3 regions of the Heliomarina sp. genome follow, and region 2 is predicted to be linked to each of the others. Evidence: riboswitches for the same ligand, from Rfam matches in the RefSeq annotation. Region 2 holds a riboswitch; each other region holds the start of a gene.
What was found. A riboswitch is a leader RNA that binds a small molecule or an ion and turns the genes downstream of it on or off. The one in region 2 is predicted to bind thiamine pyrophosphate.

Region 1 (5,545 bases), on a different contig from region 2:
GAGCGCAAAGGAACTGCCGAGGTCTGCGATCAGAGGGGCGTCCGGCGAGTCTTTGAGCTTGGAAGGGATGCCGCTGGCGATATTGACCATCTCACCCTGCTGGACTGCCTTCGATTGCGCACCCGCAACCCAGCCAATATCGAGATCGCCGCCACGCAGGCCGTTCATAACGCCAGCGCCGCCCTTGACCGGGACAATATTGAAATCGATGCCCGCCGATTTGCCAAACAGGTACGCCACGTCTCCTTGCCGGTCAGATGCCACCCCGAAACGGATCGGCGTCCCGGCTTCTGCTGCTGCGACAACCTTTTCCCAGCTATTGAATGCGCCGTCAGACATAGCAACCAGACCCAGCTCAAAGCTGGCAGTGGTTGCGAGCGGTGTGAACTGCTCCAGTTGCAGTTCGGGGTTGCCCGCCGCAAGCGCGCTGTAGGTCAGCGACTCGGATACGACCATGCCGAAGGCGGTGCCATCAGTCGGAGAGTTGGATAGTTCGGACGCAAGACTGAGGCCGCTGTTGCCAGTGACCTGCTTCGGCAAGATCTTCCAGCCGTACTTCTCTTCGATACCCTGCGCGATCAGCCGGGCCTGTGTGTCGGCGCCGCCGCCGGCCGCAAAGCCGATCATCATTGTGATCGGGCCCGGAGGCGTCCAATCTTCGGCAAGCGTTGCGGTGGGGGCAAGCAGTATGGCAGCCGCAAATGCCAGCGGCTTGAACATGTTTTTCATCGTCTCCTCCCTGATGAATTACGTTGAACCTTCCCCATTAAGGTGGATATGTCAACGAAAAGGTTGACATATCCACCTTAATGTCCTGAATTACATGACGGGAGGATTTGCGAATGACGGATCAACGCGACAAAACTGAACTCGACAGCGATGGCTTCGATCTGTCGTTATTGCTGCCGTTCCAGATCACTCAACTCAGCACAAAACTCGCAGCTCAGGCGCGTGCGATCCTGGCAAGACACGGCAGCCTGACCCTTCCGCAATGGCGGATCATCCGGGTAATCGCCATGGGGCTTACCAACCGCTCGACCGCGATCCGCAAGAGCTCAGGGATCGACAAAAGTCAGTTCAGCAAGACGATCAACACGCTGATAGACGAAGGCTATGTCACTACTGTTCCCTGTAGCGAAGACCAGCGCCAGTTCGAAGTCGTCCTTACAGAAAAAGCACTTGCAGCCCACGCGCGGCTGGCACCCGAGCTTGAAGCGCGCCAACAGCACCTGCTGTCGGCGCTCACCCAGGAACAGCGCGACATGATCTTTCCCGCCATTCAAGCACTGGCCCGTGCCGCTGAAACCATCGAATTTCTCAATGCTCAAAATACCGAGGACTGACCCTTGACCAGATCAAAGAACCTGCTTGTCATCATGTCGGACGAACACCAAGCTCGCGCGTTGTCCTGCGCCGGGCATCCGCTGGTCAAGACCCCGAACCTCGACAAGCTCGCGGCGCGTGGCATCCGATTTACCAATGCCTACACCCCATCGCCAATCTGCGTTCCGGCGCGCGCCGCCTTCGCATCGGGCCGCTACGTGCACGATATCCGGCTTTGGGACAATGCGATGCCCTATACCGGCAAGCCACGCGGTTGGGGCCATGCCCTGCAGGACAAGGGCATTCGCGTCGAGTCCATCGGCAAGCTGCACTACCGCGACGCGGAAGACCCGGCCGGTTTCGACGTCGAACACATCCCTATGCAGGTTGCCGGCGGCCATGGCATGGTCTGGGGTTCGATCCGCCGTGAGGACGAGCGGGTGCGCAAGGACGGTAGGATGCTCGGACCCTACATAGGACCGGGAGAAAGCAACTACACCCGATACGACATTGCTGTCGTCTCACGCGCGACTGATTGGTTTGCCGATGCTGCAAAGCGACCTGAAGACCCTTGGTGCCTCTATGTGGGTCTCGTAGCACCGCACTTCCCCCTGATCGTGCCGCAGGAATATCTGGACCTTTATCCTCTCGACAGCCTTCCTCCCTTCAAGATGCACACACTTGACGGGTTCGAGAACCATCCATGGGTCACCAAGCAGAATTTTGCTCTGACCGGGGACGAGGGGTTCAAGGATGCCGACGAGCGGCGCCTCGCTGCCGCCTGCTATTTCGCGCTCTGTACCTTCCTCGATGATAACATCGGCAAGCTGGTCGCGGCGCTGGAAGAGAACGGGCAGCTCGACGAAACCACCATTATCTACACCTCGGATCACGGCGACAACGTTGGCGCACGGGGGCTATGGGGCAAATCGAACATGTACGAAGAATCGGTGGCGGTGCCCCTGATCGTCGCCGAGCCGGGCGCATCCGCCTCGATCTGCGCGACTCCGGTTAGCCTGCTCGATGTATCGCAGACCATTATCGACCATTTCAGCGCCACGCTGGAGGGCGAGCGGCCCGGCCGGTCGCTCTATGAGATCAGCGCCGCCCCGGAAGAGCCCGACCGGGTGATCTTCAGCGAGTACCATGCCGTGGGCGCCGTATCCGCAGCCTACATGGTTCGCAAAGGCGACTGGAAGCTAATCCACTATCACACCTTCAGACCCGAGCTATTCAATCTGGCAGAAGATCCGGAGGAAACTATCAACCGAGCCGATGATCCCATCTGCGCTCAGGTGCTGGCCGAGATGGCACAGGAACTTCGAAATATCTGTGATCCGTCGGAGATGAACGATCTCGCCTTTGCCGATCAGGACGCGATGATCGCAAGATATGGCGGGCGTGAGGTCGCGATGAACATGGGCGCGCCGGCAGCAACGCCGCCGCCGGAAACGTGAGGCCCGGCCCGAGGACAGGCCCATGCGGCCCAAGCCAACTGTCGCGCTGACCGAACTGCAGCCGATCCTTGGGGATCGGCGTAGGTAAGAAAAGTATATGCAGGCGGGACATGGCAGGGCTTACGGTCTGATGCGGCGCTTCAAGGAGGCGGTCGTCCCACAGAACCTCATGAACCCCGGTAAGATCGAGTGATTTGACATGACGCTTCGATTTCTCCATCGCCGTTGCGATTGTTGCTGGTGCCACAAACGACAGTAGGAACGCCTACCTGGTAGCGTCATGTCTCATCGGGCTCTGTTCGTGTTGAACGGTTCGCACGGTGCGCAATCATCTGATCGCCAAGATATTAAGCTGTTGCCAACCGGACATTCGCCGCGCGAGGTCCGAACGGCAGGCATGGGCCGGTTGCACCATAGGCGAAGAGAGGCTGGAAATCGGAACTTCGCTGCGGCGCACACCGCGGCCATTCATCGAGAAACTGCCATCGAGGCAAGCGCATAAGGATGTCTTCGGAAGACGAAGCACACGGGATAGATGATTTCAACACTGTCTCGACCACGCTTCCTGAGGGAGCCATGCTTTCTGATTTTGGGTCACTTGAAGATAGATCCGCAGGCTGCTACGCTTTGCTAAATCCGTTGGGGTGCCCTGTCTGGGGCTGAGAGGCGATAGCTAACCCATCGAACCTGATCCGGACAATACCGGCGTAGGGAACGGAGCATGATCTGACGAGTCCCTTGACGCCTGTCTTATCTACCTCCGCCTGTCGCCGGTGGAGGTAGCGATAATGCCGAATTCATTCGTATCGACCATTGCGGGCTCCGACAGTCGCGGTGGCGCGGGTATTCAAGCCGAACTCAATACTTCCTCTGCCCTCGGCGTCGACGGCCCAAGCGCGAGCACGCCGGACACAGCGCAGAACACCCGAGGCGTCTTCGCGGTGGAGGCCGTCACGTACGCCGTCCTATCCGCGCGGATCCCTGCGGTGTCGGATGAGATCCATCCGATGTCGATTAAAATTGGTATGTTGTTCTCGCCCGAGATCGCCGGGGCGGACACCGCGCAGGTCGCACAGGTAGCCGGGGTGGAGGCGGCAATGCGGCGTGCAAGGCCCTTGCTGCATGACGCGTTGCGTGCGGCAGACGAATGGTGCATCAGCGAAGGTCCCATCCCTATACATCATTTCCGAGAGGTCAGGACATGAAGGCGCACGTCCTCGGCGCCGGTGTTGCTGGTCTCTGCGTGGCGGCAGAGCTTGTCGCCCGGGGTTGCGAAGTTACTGTCTTCGATCCCGCGCCCCGGCCGGGGCCGCACGGCTGCTCGTGGTGGGCGGGGGGCATGCTGGCCCCTGTGTGCGAGAGTGAAACAGCGGAGGAGCCTGTTTTCCGGCTTGGCCATGAGGCCGCCGACTGGTGGGATCGGCAGGGGGTGACGGTCGAGCGGCGCGGCACGACCGTGGTGGCATTGGGACGCGACCGACGGGAACTCGATCGCTTCGCGCGGCGGACGCGAGGGCACGAATGGCTCGACGCAGACGGCCTCGCCGCGCTGGAGCCCGACCTTGCCGGGCGCTTCGACCGCGCGCTGCACGTCCCATCCGAAGCGCATCTCGATCCCCGCGCGGCCCTTTTACATCTGCGAGACCGGCTGGAACGCGACGGCGTGTCCTTCATCGCCGAACCGGGCCGCCCCGAAGGTCTGACCTTCGATTGTCGAGGGCTGGCCGCACGCGATGTGCTGCCGGATCTGCGCGGCGTGAAGGGCGAGATGGCCGTGCTGCGCAGCGCGGACATACGCCTGTCGCGCCCCATCCGGCTGCTTCACCCGCGCATTCCGCTATATATCGTGCCGCGTGCGGACGGGTTGTTCATGCTCGGCGCGACCCAGATCGAAAGCGACGATCGGCGGCGCAGCGTCCGTTCAGTTCTCGAACTACTGTCGGCCGCCTATGCCCTGCACCCCGCCTTCGGCGAAGCCGAGCTGGTGGAGATCGGCGCCGATGCCCGCCCTGCCTTTCCCGAAAACCTGCCCCGCGTCATCCGGCTGGGCGACACTTTCTACGTCAACGGCCTCTTCCGCCACGGTTTTCTGCTCGCCCCCGCACTGGCGCGGATGGCGGCGGAGGCTGCACTCGACGGCACAACACCGGAGTTCTGTCATGAAGATCACTCTTAACGGTACCCCGACCGAGGTGCAGGCCGACACACTCGCGGCTGTTCTCGGCGAACTGGGCTACGGCGACGCCAAGGTCGCCACCGCAGTCAACGAAAGCTTCGTTCCGGCCACCATGCGCGAGCAAGCGACGCTTGAACCCGGCGACCGGGTCGAGGTCGTCGCGCCAAGGCAGGGAGGCTGAGATGCAGTTTTACGGAACCGAAGTCGCCTCGCGCCTGATGCTGGGCACCGCGCAATACCCCTCGCCCGCCGTGTTGGCCGAGGCGTTCCGCCGCTCTGGCGCGGGCATAGCCACCGTCTCCGTCCGGCGCGAGGCGGGTGGAGAGCGCGCGGGCGCCGCTTTCTGGGATCTCGTGCGCGAGCTCGGTGTCACGGTGCTCCCCAACACCGCCGGGTGCCATTCGGTGCGCGAGGCGGTGACCACGGCGCAAATGGCCCGTGAGTTGTTCGACACGCCGTGGATCAAGCTTGAGGTCATCGGCCATACCGACACACTCCAACCAGACCCGTTCGGGCTGGTCGAGGCGGCGCGTATCCTTTCGGACGATGGCTTCCAGGTCTTTCCCTACACGACCGAGGATGTGGTGCT
Region 2 (5,545 bases):
ATTCCGCAGCCGGGACGGATCAGCCTGACCCCGATGCTGTCGCCCAAGGGGCGGCTGATCGGCGATTTCACCGTCTCTTGCCTCGCCGAGGACCGGTTCCAGCTGACCGCGTCCTATGGATCGCAGGCTTATCATTTCCGCTGGTTCAAACAGCATGAGGTTGATGGCGTAACCATCGAGAATATCTCCGATAAACGGAACGGATTTCAGATCGCCGGACCGAAAGCGCGCGATGTACTGGCGGCCTGCACTCGTGCCGACATCTCTGATTTCAAGTTCCTCGATGTGCGCCCGATGACCATTGGCATGACCGACTGTCTGGTGCAGCGCGTGAGCTATACCGGCGACCTTGGCTATGAGATCTATTGCGATCCGATGGCGCAGCGGCAGCTTTGGAAGACGCTTTGGGCCGAGGGTCAGAAACACGGCATGGTGCCTTTTGGGATGCGGGCGATGATGTCGCTGCGGCTCGACAAGTTCTTTGGGTCGTGGCTCAGCGAGTTTTCCCCGGATTATACGGCCGCCGAAACCGGGTTGGATCGCTTCATCTCCTTCAAAAAAGATACTGATTTTATTGGTAGAAAACCTGCAGAGGAAGAACGTGACAATGGTGCGGCCCGTCAGCTTGTGGCTTTTGAGGTCGAGGCCGAGGATGCCGATGTGCAGGGCTATGAACCGATCTGGCTGGATGGGTCGGTTCAGGGGTTCTGCACCTCGGGCGGGTATTCGCATTTCGCGGGCAAATCGATCGCGCTCGGGTTCCTGCCGACGGAAAGGATTGCCGAAGGGCTGGCGGTGGAAATCGAGATCCTAGGGCAGATGTGCCCCGCGAAACTGATCACCACCCCGCTTTTCGACGCGGACGGGGCAAGGATGCGCGGCTGAGGGACTGGACCGTCTTATACGGGGCGCTTACACCCGAGCCATGAAACCTGATCTGCCGATCATCCTTCTTGCTGCCGGGGCCGCTGCGCGGATGCGCGGGCGCGACAAGCTGCTTGAGCCCGTCGATGGTATGAGCCTTTTGCGACGACAGGCCGAGATGGCGCGGCGGGTGACGATGGGGCCTGTTCTGGTCACCCTGCCACCGCCGCCCCATGCCCGGTACGGCGAACTGGAGGGAATGGACGTATCGCTGATTGTGGTTCCAAATCCTGAAGAAGGTATGAACGCTTCGATACGCGCGGGATTCGCGGCATTGCCCGAAGGAACAGAAAGAGCGATGGTCCTGCTTGCGGACCTGCCGGAATTGACCGAGAGCGACCTTAACGACGTCATACAGGCCGCTGTTTCCAATCAGGAATCCAGTATCATTCGCGGCATGACCGAAGAGGGAAAACAGGGTCATCCCATCATCTTCGCTGCCCCGCTGTTCCCCGAGCTGACCCGCCTGACGGGGGACAGCGGCGGACGTGAAGTCGTTGCGCAGAACGCGGATTCAATCGCCCTTGTACCCCTGCCGGGTCAGCATGCGAGGCGCGATCTTGATACGCCCGAGGACTGGGCCGCGTGGCGCCGCGAGAACCCGGACCGTTAGGCGCAGGCGCGGAGCAGTACCGCCTCGTGCCGCTTGAGCGAAAGCCGTGCGGCACGGTAGCCGTCGAGACCAGAGGCGGTTGCAAGCTCGGGGAACAACGCTTCGATCTCGTTCTGCTGATCGCGGCCCATCGCCCCCATGGTGCGGCTGGCGGGTTGGAAACTTTCGCTCCACACCCCGTCGGAGCGGATAATTTCGTGGTTGTCGAACATCAGGTGAATATAGGTCACCGCCCCCGGACTCCGGCGAGATACACCCGGTGCACCGACAAGGTGCTTGGAAGGCACCAGCACCTCATCCTCGCCGAACATCAGCTGTGCCTCGCCTGATTCGACCAGCATACGGTGATTGGGGCTGACCATCATGTCGCGCTCGGGACAGCCCGGGCCAAAAGCATCCTTGCGGATCATCACCGGCGCGAAGGAGGGCGCGGTCCGAAGCTCGGCTGCGTTGAGCTGTCGCTGGCCGATCCAGCGCAGCGGTTGCGGGCCGTTATCACGGGTGTAAACAAGATCGCCGGGCACAAGGGTTTCCACCGGACGCGGGCCCCGCATGGTTGAAATCAGGCTGCCGGGCGTGAAACAGACAACCTCGGTCTGGAAATTCTCGATATCCTCGTAGTTTATATTGGCCCATTGGTCGCCGCGCTGCAGGGTGATCTGGCCGTTATAGCCATCCATCCCGTTGCTTTCCGGATTTTTCACCCAGCCTGTGACGTTCCAACCGTCCTCGATCAGGTTGGAGATATCAAGCGTATCGTTGTCGTCACCGCCAGAGCCGCCCTTGACGGTCGTGTTGAAATTGGTGGTTTCGCCAAAAGAGATTACGATCGTGTCCGCACCGTCCCCCCCGTCGAGCGTATCGTTATCGCCGCCTCCATAGATCGTGTCGTTGCCCGCGCCGCCGTAGATCTTGTCATAGCCGTTGCCTGCATAGATGGTGTCGTTTCCCGAACCACCATAGATGGTGTCATCCCCGTCCTCCCCATAGAGGGCATCATCACCATCACCGCCGTACATGGTATCGCGGCCCGATCCTCCGTAGATGGCATCATTGCCGCCTTCGCCGTGAAGGGTATCATCACCGGATTGGCCATAGATCGCATCGCCGCCGTCGCCGCCATAGACCGTATCTTTTCCGGCCCCCCCATACACGGCGTCGGCCCCGCCGTTGCCGTGAATGGTGTCGTCGCCCGCCTCTCCGTGCAGAGAGTCGCCAGCATTGCCGCCGGTGATCGTGTCATTGCCGGCAGTGCCCTGCTTGAACTGGGGTGTATCGTCTTCCGGATCGCTGCTCATCGTTACTTAGCCGTCATGGTTTATGTGCCGCGACGCCTGACGCTCGTGGCCCTAGTTTCGTTCGCTTTTCGCCGTTCTGGCAGCGATCATCCGATATGACGGTGATCGGGGTGAAGCCGCGGAGAGGTAACAGAGAAAGGTAAATTTACCTTTTCTTGCCGTCCTCACGGGCTTGCGATGATGCGTGTTAACGCTGCAACTACATCGATTTTGGGAAAGGAATATGGCTTTTTCTGGTTTTCCCGAGTTTTCAATGTCTTCTTACCCATAACCGGCCCACACCGTTCAAAAACTGAGCAATTTCAGCATATTGGTTAACAACCTTAGGTGGCACCACCCGTGCACAAAGCGTATGACATCTGTACACCCCCTGTGCACTCCCTCACCCGGATTCACTGGTCGAAACGGCACGACAAGCGTTAGTCACAAGGGATGTTCGAGCGGCCAGGGAAAAGACAATGCCTGCCAAGTTCAGATCGCGTAAAGGCGGCGCACGATGAAACAGGTGCCGTGATCGCCGGTTGACAAGAAGGGGTCTCTGCCCGATGCATAGGGCTGCGACAGGGGCGTCCGCATCTGCGGGCTGAGAAGCACCCTTTGAACCTGAACCGGATCATGCCGGCGGAGGAAGTTGCAAAACCTCAGCCCGCCGGTTTCTCGGTTCGATGTTGCGGTTTTGATCTCCTCCCCGGCGAGGAGAGACGATGCACGATACCGGAGCTTACCTTGCCCAGATGCGCGAGACCGCGCCGCTGGTCCATAACATCACCAATTTCGTTGCCATGAATGTCATGGCGAATGTGCTGCTTGCCGTCGGGGCGTCGACCGCGATGGTTCATGCCCGCGTCGAGGTGGCCGAATTCGCCGGGCTGGCGCAGGCGCTGACCGTTAACATCGGCACCGCCGACCCGGAATGGGGCGCAGCGATGGAGGAGGCCGGCACCGTAATGGCCGACAATGGTCGCCCCTGGGTGATGGACCCGGTCGGCGTCGCGGCAACCACGTTTCGCCGGGATCTGTCGAACCGGCTGATCGGTCTGAAACCGACCGTGATCCGCGGCAATGCCTCTGAGATCCTGACGCTCGCGGGCCTTGAGAGTGCCGCGCGCGGCGTCGATGCCGGGGATGCGGTGTCTGATGCCGAAGAAGCTGCGCGGCAGTTGGCGAAGCGCACTGGCGGCGTTGTCGCCGTGTCTGGCCCCGTCGATTACGTAACGGACGGAACGCGCGGCTATCGCGTTGAAAACGGGCATGAAATGATGGGCCGGATTACCGTCATGGGCTGTTCGCTGAACGGGGTGATCGCGGCCTTTTGCGTTGATCAGCCCGTGCTCGAGGCGACGGCGGCGGCGCTGGCCTGCTATGGGCTGGCCGGAGAGATTGCCGGGCGGACCGCCAAGGGACCGGGCAGTTTTCAGGTCGCCTTTCTGGACGCGCTGTACGGGCTGAGCCCGGAGGAGGCCACCAAGGGCGCAAGGATCACCGCCGCATGATCGGGCCGGTTTACGTCGTGACTGATGCGGAGGCGGCGATTTCGGTTCCCGATCAGGCGCGAGCCGCTATGCGGGGTGGCGCATGGGCCGTGCAGCTGCGCGACAAGGAGGCCGCCGATGCGGCCTTTGCCGAGCTGGCCCGGGAACTGGCGGAAATTCTCTCGGGCAGCGGCACAAAGCTGATCTTGAATGATCGGGTCGAGCTCGCCTGCGCGCTTGGCGTCGACGGGCTGCACATCGGGCAAAGCGATGGCGATCCGGCGCGGATACGAGACCGGATCGGGCCTGAGATGATCCTGGGTCTTTCCATCGAGAACGCAGGTCAGTGCGCGGCGCTGGACGGGTTGGCGCTCGATTACATCGGCTCGGGGCCGGTTCGGGCGAACCCCAGCAAACCCGACCATGCGCCGCCCATCGGGTTTGACGGGCTGGCGGAGATCGTGGGCCTTGCGCCCTGCCCGGTTGTCGCCATCGGCGGTCTTGGCACAGGCGATGCGGCAGCACTGAAACAGGCCGGTGCCGTGGGCATGGCGGTGGTGAGCGCGGTCACGCGGGCCGATGACCCCGAGGCCGCAACACGGGAGCTGATGCAGGAATGGAGCGCACTATGATTCCCAATATTCTTTCCATCGCCGGGTCCGATCCCTCCGGCGGTGCCGGTATCCAGTCTGACATCAAGGCGATCTCGGCGCGCGGTGGCTATGCGATGGCGGCGCTGACCGGGCTGACCGCGCAAAACACCAAAGGGGTCAGCGCCGTCGAACTGGTGCCGCCCGCGATGGTCGCCGCGCAGATCAAAACGATCCGGGATGACATCCGGGTGGATGCGGTCAAGATCGGCATGCTCGGCTCGGCCGCGATTATCGAGGCGGTTCTTGAAGCGTTGGAGGGGCTTGAAGCCCCAGTGGTGCTTGACCCTGTGATGGTGGCCAAGGGCGGCGACCGCTTGCTGCAGGCCGACGCGGTCGCAGCGCTGCGCGACCGGCTGTTGCCACGCGCCACTGTCATTACCCCGAACCTGCCCGAAGCCGCCGACCTGCTGGATTGTGACGAGGCGGTGAACCTTGAGGACATGCGGCGGCAGGCGGTGGACCTGCTGGCGCTGGGGCCGCGAGCTGTGCTGCTCAAGGGCGGGCACCTGGATCAGCCGGAGTCGCCGGATCTGCTGTTGTCGGCGGATATGCATCTGGATCTGGGCGGACCGCGCTATGTGACGC
Region 3 (5,545 bases), on a different contig from region 2:
CCGACCCGTCCCAGCGCCTCGCGCACCTGCTCCTTCTCGGCCGCCGGCAACCGCAAATCCGGCCGCAGACCCAGACCGACATTCTCCGCGACGCTTAGGTGCGGAAATAGGTTGCCATCCTGAAAGAGCATCGCCACCGGGCGCTCTCCGGGAATGGCCGCTGTGATGTCCTTACCCTGCCACAGCATCCGACCCCGGATCACCGGGTAAAACCCGGCAATCGCCCCAATCAGAGTCGATTTTCCCGCCCCCGACGGGCCGATGACCGCGATCTTTTCGCCGGGCTCGACTGCCCAATCGGCGTCCATCTCGAACCCGCCATTGTCGATGCGCACCTGTTCAAGCTGCAACATGCCAGCGCCCCCCGCGATCTAGAGTCCAGAACAACCCCACCGACAGCGCCAGCAGCAACAGGCCCGCGCCCGAGGCCGCCTGCATCTGGTAGGCCCCCATCAGCCGGTAAATCTGCAGGGGCAGCGTCGCCACATCGGTTTCGGCAAACAGCGCGATAACCCCCAGATCGCCCATCGACAGCGCGGCGACCAGCCCGGCAGCAAAGCCAATCTGGGGCCGCATCCGGGGCAAGATCACCAGTCGCAGAAAGGTTAGCCCTCGCATGTTCAGGCTCAGCGCCAGCCGCCCATGCACCGACAGCACCTCACGCGCGGCGGGCACAAGAATACGCAGCGCAAAGGGCAGCCCCATCACCGCGTTTACCCCCGCCGTCACAGGCAGGGCCAGCGCAAACGGGTCGGCAATCGGGTTCACGATCAGGAACAATCCGGTGCCGATCACGAGTGGCGACACCGCAAGGCCCAATAGACCGGCAAGTTCGACCGCCCCACGCCCCGCTGCAATCGCCAGCGCCATCGGCAAGGCAACCAGCAGCATCACGGCAGTACTGCCCAGCGCGACGCCCAGCGACACCAGCGCCGCGCGACCAACGCATGCGGGCAGGCGCAGCAGCCCCGGCACGCCCTCGGCCACGATGGCGAGCATCGGCAGCAGCAGAAACAGCCCCGCCGCCACGATCAGCGCGCCATCGAGCAACCGCGCCCCGCGCCCCGCCGCGTCCCAACGCTGCACGGGCCGATCCAGCCCCGCGCCCAACCCGTCGCCCGAGGCGACACGCAGCGCGATCAGCGCCGCGCCTAGGGTCAGCGCGATCTGCACCACCGACAGCAGCGCCGCGCGGCCAAGATCGAAATCGAAGGTAAACGCCTGATAGATCGCCAGTTCGATCGTGGTGGCACGCGGCCCGCCGCCCAAGGTCAGCGCCACCGCGAAACTGGTCAGGCAGATCGCAAAGATCACCGCCAGCGCACCGGGCACCACCCGCGCCAGCATCGGCCGTTCGATCAGCCGCCAGATCACCCGCGACCCGGCGCCAAGCTGCGCGGCAAGCCGGAAATGCTCGGCGGGAATATCCTGCCAGCCCTGAAGGAGCAGCCGCGTCGCCAGCGGCAGGTTAAAGAACACATGGGCAAGCACCACCCCGTGCAGCCCATATACCTGCACCGGCGGCAGGCCCATCAGTCCAAGCCCGTGACTGATCCAGCCATTCCGTCCGAACACGGCAAGCAAGCCCAGAACCCCGACGATCACAGGCAGGATAAACGGTGCGCCCAGCAGCGTGATCAGAATTGAACGTCCGGCGAACCGCCGCCGCGCGAGCGCCCGCGCCACCGGCACGGCCAGCGCCACGCTGATCACCGCCGAAAGCACTGCTTGCCAGACGGTGAACCGGATCGCCGCCCAGTCGGCGCGCACCAGCCCCGCCCCGGCCTCGGCCCGCAGGAAGACGGCCAGCAACGGGCCAAGGATCAGCACGGCGACCAATGCCGCCGCGCCCAGCCCGGGCCTGCCGCTGACCGGAGAGATTACTGGCTGAGCGCGGTCAGCCATTCATTCAGCGCCTCGTCCCTTGCGGCCTGCACCTCTGCCGGGGGCAGCAGCAGGGATTTGCGCGGCTCGACCAAACCTTCGAACCCTTCGGGCAAACCGTCGCCCGGTATCACCGACGGGTACATCCAGTTGGTCGTCGGGATCACCGACTGGAACGCATCCGTCACCATGAATTGCAGGAACTGTTCGGCCAGTTCAGGCTGATCGCTGGCCGCCAGCTTTGCGGCTACCTCGACCTGCATGTAATGGCCTTCGTCAAAGGCGGCGGCTTCCTTGGTGTCGTCGTCTTCGGCAATGATGTGATAGGCAGGCGAAGTGGTATAGCTCAGCACCATGTCGGCCTCGCCGTCCAGAAACAGCCCATAGGCCTCGGACCAGCCCTTGGTCACGGTCACGACATTATCCGCCAGATCGGCCCAGACCTGCGCGGCGTCGTCACCATAGGCCGCCTTGACCCACATCAGCAGGCCCAGCCCTGGCGTCGAGGAACGCGGATCCTGGATCAGGATCTTCATGTCGCTCTTCGCAAGCTCAAGGAAATCCTGCGGCGGGGTCACGCCCTTGTTGTGAATAAAGGCGAAATAGCCCCAGTCATAGGGCACGAATGTATCGCTTTCCCATGCGACGGGCAGGTCGTATTCGACATCGACCTCGCTTGGCGCGAAGAGGCCCGAATCCTCGGCCGAGGCCATCAGGTTCGTATCCAGCCCCAGCACGACATCCGCGTCGCTGCGCGCTCCTTCAAGCTTGAGCCGCGCCAGCAGCGAAGCACCATCGCCCGCGCTGACGAATTTCAGATCACAGCCGCATTCGGCCTCGAACGCTTTTTCGATCTGCGGGCCAGGACCCCATTCCGAGACGAAACTGTCATAGGTGTAAACGGTCAGTTCCGGCGTCTGGGCGGCAACACCCGTGGCACAGAATACGCCCGCTGCAAATGTAAGATACTTCATGGCATCCTCCCTATTGCGGCGACAGGGCAAGGGGTGGCGCGATGTCCATACCTTCCCTCCGCCAGTGCTAACTGGTTCAGGTTCAACGGGTCTGCTTACGCATCTCAGCCACTTGGCCCCCCGAGGTAGGCCGCACCCTATGCCCTGCGGCCATGAGGCACAAGGGGAGCGCGACCGGCGAAACGCTGCACGCGTGATGCACAGGGGGTGTACAGGTGGTGTACGGGGATCACCGCCGTTGTCTGTGTGCTTATCCGTCAAGCAGCGGCGCGAATTCCTCGACCACGCGCGCGTAGACCTCGCGTTTGAACGGCACGATATTGGGCACCAGATCGGCCACCGGCAGCCAGCGCCATTCCGAGAACTCGGGATGTTCGGTGGCAATATCGATCTGCGCATCTTCGCCGGTGAACCGCATCAGGAACCATTTCTGCTCCTGTCCCCGATACCGGCCCTTCCAGATGTTCGGCACCAGATCATGCGGCAGGTCATAGGGCAGCCACAGCTCGCTTTCGCCGATGATCTCGACAAGGTCCGAGGTCACCCCAGTCTCTTCCCAGAGCTCGCGCAGCGCCGCATCGCGGGCCTCTTCGCCCTTGTCGACCCCGCCCTGCGGCATTTGCCAGGCGTCCTGATCGCGGTCCCGGCGCTGGCCGACGAAAACCTCGCCTAGCCCGTTGACCAGCATCACCCCGACACAGGGCCGATAGGGCAGTTTGGCAATCTCTTCCGGGGTCATAGTCGGCCTCTTCCGCTGCGGTCTGATCTGACGCGTTACTCTGCGCCCCAGACCTGCCGCAAGCCCTGTCCCATTGCAAGCTTCAGCGGCTTACCGCCACGGCCCGTTACCATTGCCACGGCCCCGGCGTTGTCCGGACGAAGGAATGGAGGACCGCGATGCCACCGATTCAGGCACGCTTTCATGACCATAACCTTGTGCTGCCATTGCCTTCAGCGCCGCCACGCGGTTCTCAGTCGCGGGGTGAGTCGAAAACAACTTGTCCCGTCCGCCGCCATGCAGCGGGTTGATGATGAACATATGCGCCGTGGCGGGGTTGTTCTCGGCGGCGACATTGTCGATGCGCGAGGCTCCCTGCTGGATACGCTCCAGCGCCGAGGCCAGCCAGAGCGGCTGACCGCAGATCTGCGCCCCCGCCTTATCGGCGGCATATTCCCGGGTGCGGCTGATCGCCATCTGCACCAAAGCCGCCGCCAGCGGCGCGAGGAACATCATCAAGAGCGTGCCGACAATCCCCATCCGTTCTCGGCTGCCGCCGAAGAACAGCGCGAAATTCGCGAGCATGGAAATCGCACCGGCAAAGGTGGCCGTCACGGTCATGATCGCCGTGTCATGGTTGCGAATATGGGCCAGCTCATGCGCGATGACGCCGGCCAGTTCCTCACGCGACAGGCTCTGCATCAGCCCCGAGGTCACCGCCACGGCGGCATTCTGCGGATTGCGTCCGGTGGCAAAGGCATTCGGCTGCGGCGTATCGATCAGGTAGACGGCGGGCATCGGCAGCCCTGCATTCTCAGCCAGCCGCGCCACAAGATCGTTAAGACCAAGCCTGTCGCCCGAAGCGACGGGCTTGGCGTTATGCATCCGCAAGACCATCTTGTCGGAATTCCACCAGGTAAAGACATTCATGAGAGCCGCCACGACCAGCGCGATCAGCGCGCCGCCGGTGCCGCCCAGCAAATAGCCCAGCCCCATGAAAAGCGCCGTAAGCGCCGCCATCAGCATGGCCGTCTTGACATATCCCATCTTTCGATCTCCAGACTTCGCCCCCGCAAGGGACAGGAAAAATATAGGAACGGCCCGTGTCAGCACAATATCGGCAGGCATGTCCCTGCCGTTAATGGGCGCCGTTTTCCTAGAATACCGCAAAGTTACTCTTTTGTTCCCCGCCTATTCGCGGCAGCCTGACTGGAACGACGCCAGATATTCCAGCCACGGGGCCGCACTTGGACATTCTTTTGGGGGTCAACTGGACCTCTTTCATGATTGCGATGTTCGTCATCGAACTCACGCCGGGGCCGAACATGGGCTGGCTTGCCGCGCTCTCGGCGCAAACCGGCAGACGGGCGGGCATGATCGCCGTGCTTGGCATCACCATCGGGTTGTCTGTTCAGGTCGTCGCCGCCGCCACGGGGCTCAGCGCCATAGCGGCCGCGTCGGACTGGCTCTATCACCTGCTGCGATGGGCCGGGGTGGGCTATATGGTCTACCTCGCCTGGTGCGCCTGGGCTGAAAGCGCCGAAGGCGTGCCGCCGATCCGCGACGAAAACGCCTTTCGCCGGGGCCTGATCTCCAACCTGCTGAACCCCAAGGCGCTGGTGTTTTACATGGTAGTGATCGGACAGTTCACCTCGCCGCAGGCTGGGCCGATCTGGCTGCAAACGCTGCTGCTGGGCGGGTTACACGTACTGACCGCGCTGATCGTGCATTCGGCCATCGTCCTGCTTGGCGCGATGATCGGCACGCGGCTTGCGTCATGGCAAAGCTCGGTGCCGGTGCGGCTGGCCTTCGCCCTGTCATTGCTCGCCATCGCCATCTGGATCGCGATTTCCACCGGTACGATACCAAACGACATCGTCGATGACGCAGCGTAGCAGGTGACAAACCCGGCCGAGACGGCAATCTTCGCAACGGACATGCAGACAGGGAGCACGCAATGGCCACCTAT

Region 1: linked by a shared signal. The riboswitch ahead of ACU0FH_RS08640 (bifunctional hydroxymethylpyrimidine kinase/phosphomethylpyrimidine kinase) and the one ahead of thiM (hydroxyethylthiazole kinase) in region 2 are both predicted to bind thiamine pyrophosphate.
Region 3: linked by a shared signal. The riboswitch ahead of thiB (thiamine ABC transporter substrate binding subunit) and the one ahead of thiM (hydroxyethylthiazole kinase) in region 2 are both predicted to bind thiamine pyrophosphate.

The regions. Positions count from the first base shown of each region.
Region 1 covers NZ_JBRBUI010000022.1:20,828-26,372, forward strand. The annotation lists gene ACU0FH_RS08625 (tripartite tricarboxylate transporter substrate-binding protein) at 1-729, opposite strand, end outside; gene ACU0FH_RS08630 (MarR family winged helix-turn-helix transcriptional regulator) at 843-1,343, shown strand; gene ACU0FH_RS08635 (sulfatase-like hydrolase/transferase) at 1,347-2,780, shown strand; TPP riboswitch at 3,411-3,511, shown strand; gene ACU0FH_RS08640 (bifunctional hydroxymethylpyrimidine kinase/phosphomethylpyrimidine kinase) at 3,569-3,985, shown strand; gene ACU0FH_RS08645 (FAD-dependent oxidoreductase) at 3,982-4,956, shown strand; gene thiS (sulfur carrier protein ThiS) at 4,940-5,137, shown strand; gene ACU0FH_RS08655 (thiazole synthase) at 5,139-5,545, shown strand, end outside.
Region 2 covers NZ_JBRBUI010000055.1:124,426-129,970, reverse strand. The annotation lists gene ACU0FH_RS23510 (GcvT family protein) at 1-885, shown strand, start outside; gene ACU0FH_RS23505 (nucleotidyltransferase family protein) at 926-1,537, shown strand; gene ACU0FH_RS23500 (Hint domain-containing protein) at 1,534-2,835, opposite strand; TPP riboswitch at 3,388-3,482, shown strand; gene thiM (hydroxyethylthiazole kinase) at 3,540-4,328, shown strand; gene thiE (thiamine phosphate synthase) at 4,325-4,939, shown strand; gene thiD (bifunctional hydroxymethylpyrimidine kinase/phosphomethylpyrimidine kinase) at 4,936-5,545, shown strand, end outside.
Region 3 covers NZ_JBRBUI010000053.1:239,785-245,329, forward strand. The annotation lists gene ACU0FH_RS17790 (thiamine ABC transporter ATP-binding protein) at 1-353, opposite strand, end outside; gene ACU0FH_RS17795 (thiamine/thiamine pyrophosphate ABC transporter permease ThiP) at 340-1,905, opposite strand; gene thiB (thiamine ABC transporter substrate binding subunit) at 1,881-2,858, opposite strand; TPP riboswitch at 2,895-2,991, opposite strand; gene ACU0FH_RS17805 (RNA pyrophosphohydrolase) at 3,109-3,597, opposite strand; gene htpX (zinc metalloprotease HtpX) at 3,688-4,623, opposite strand; gene ACU0FH_RS17815 (LysE family translocator) at 4,824-5,471, shown strand; gene ACU0FH_RS17820 (FAD-dependent oxidoreductase) at 5,534-5,545, shown strand, end outside.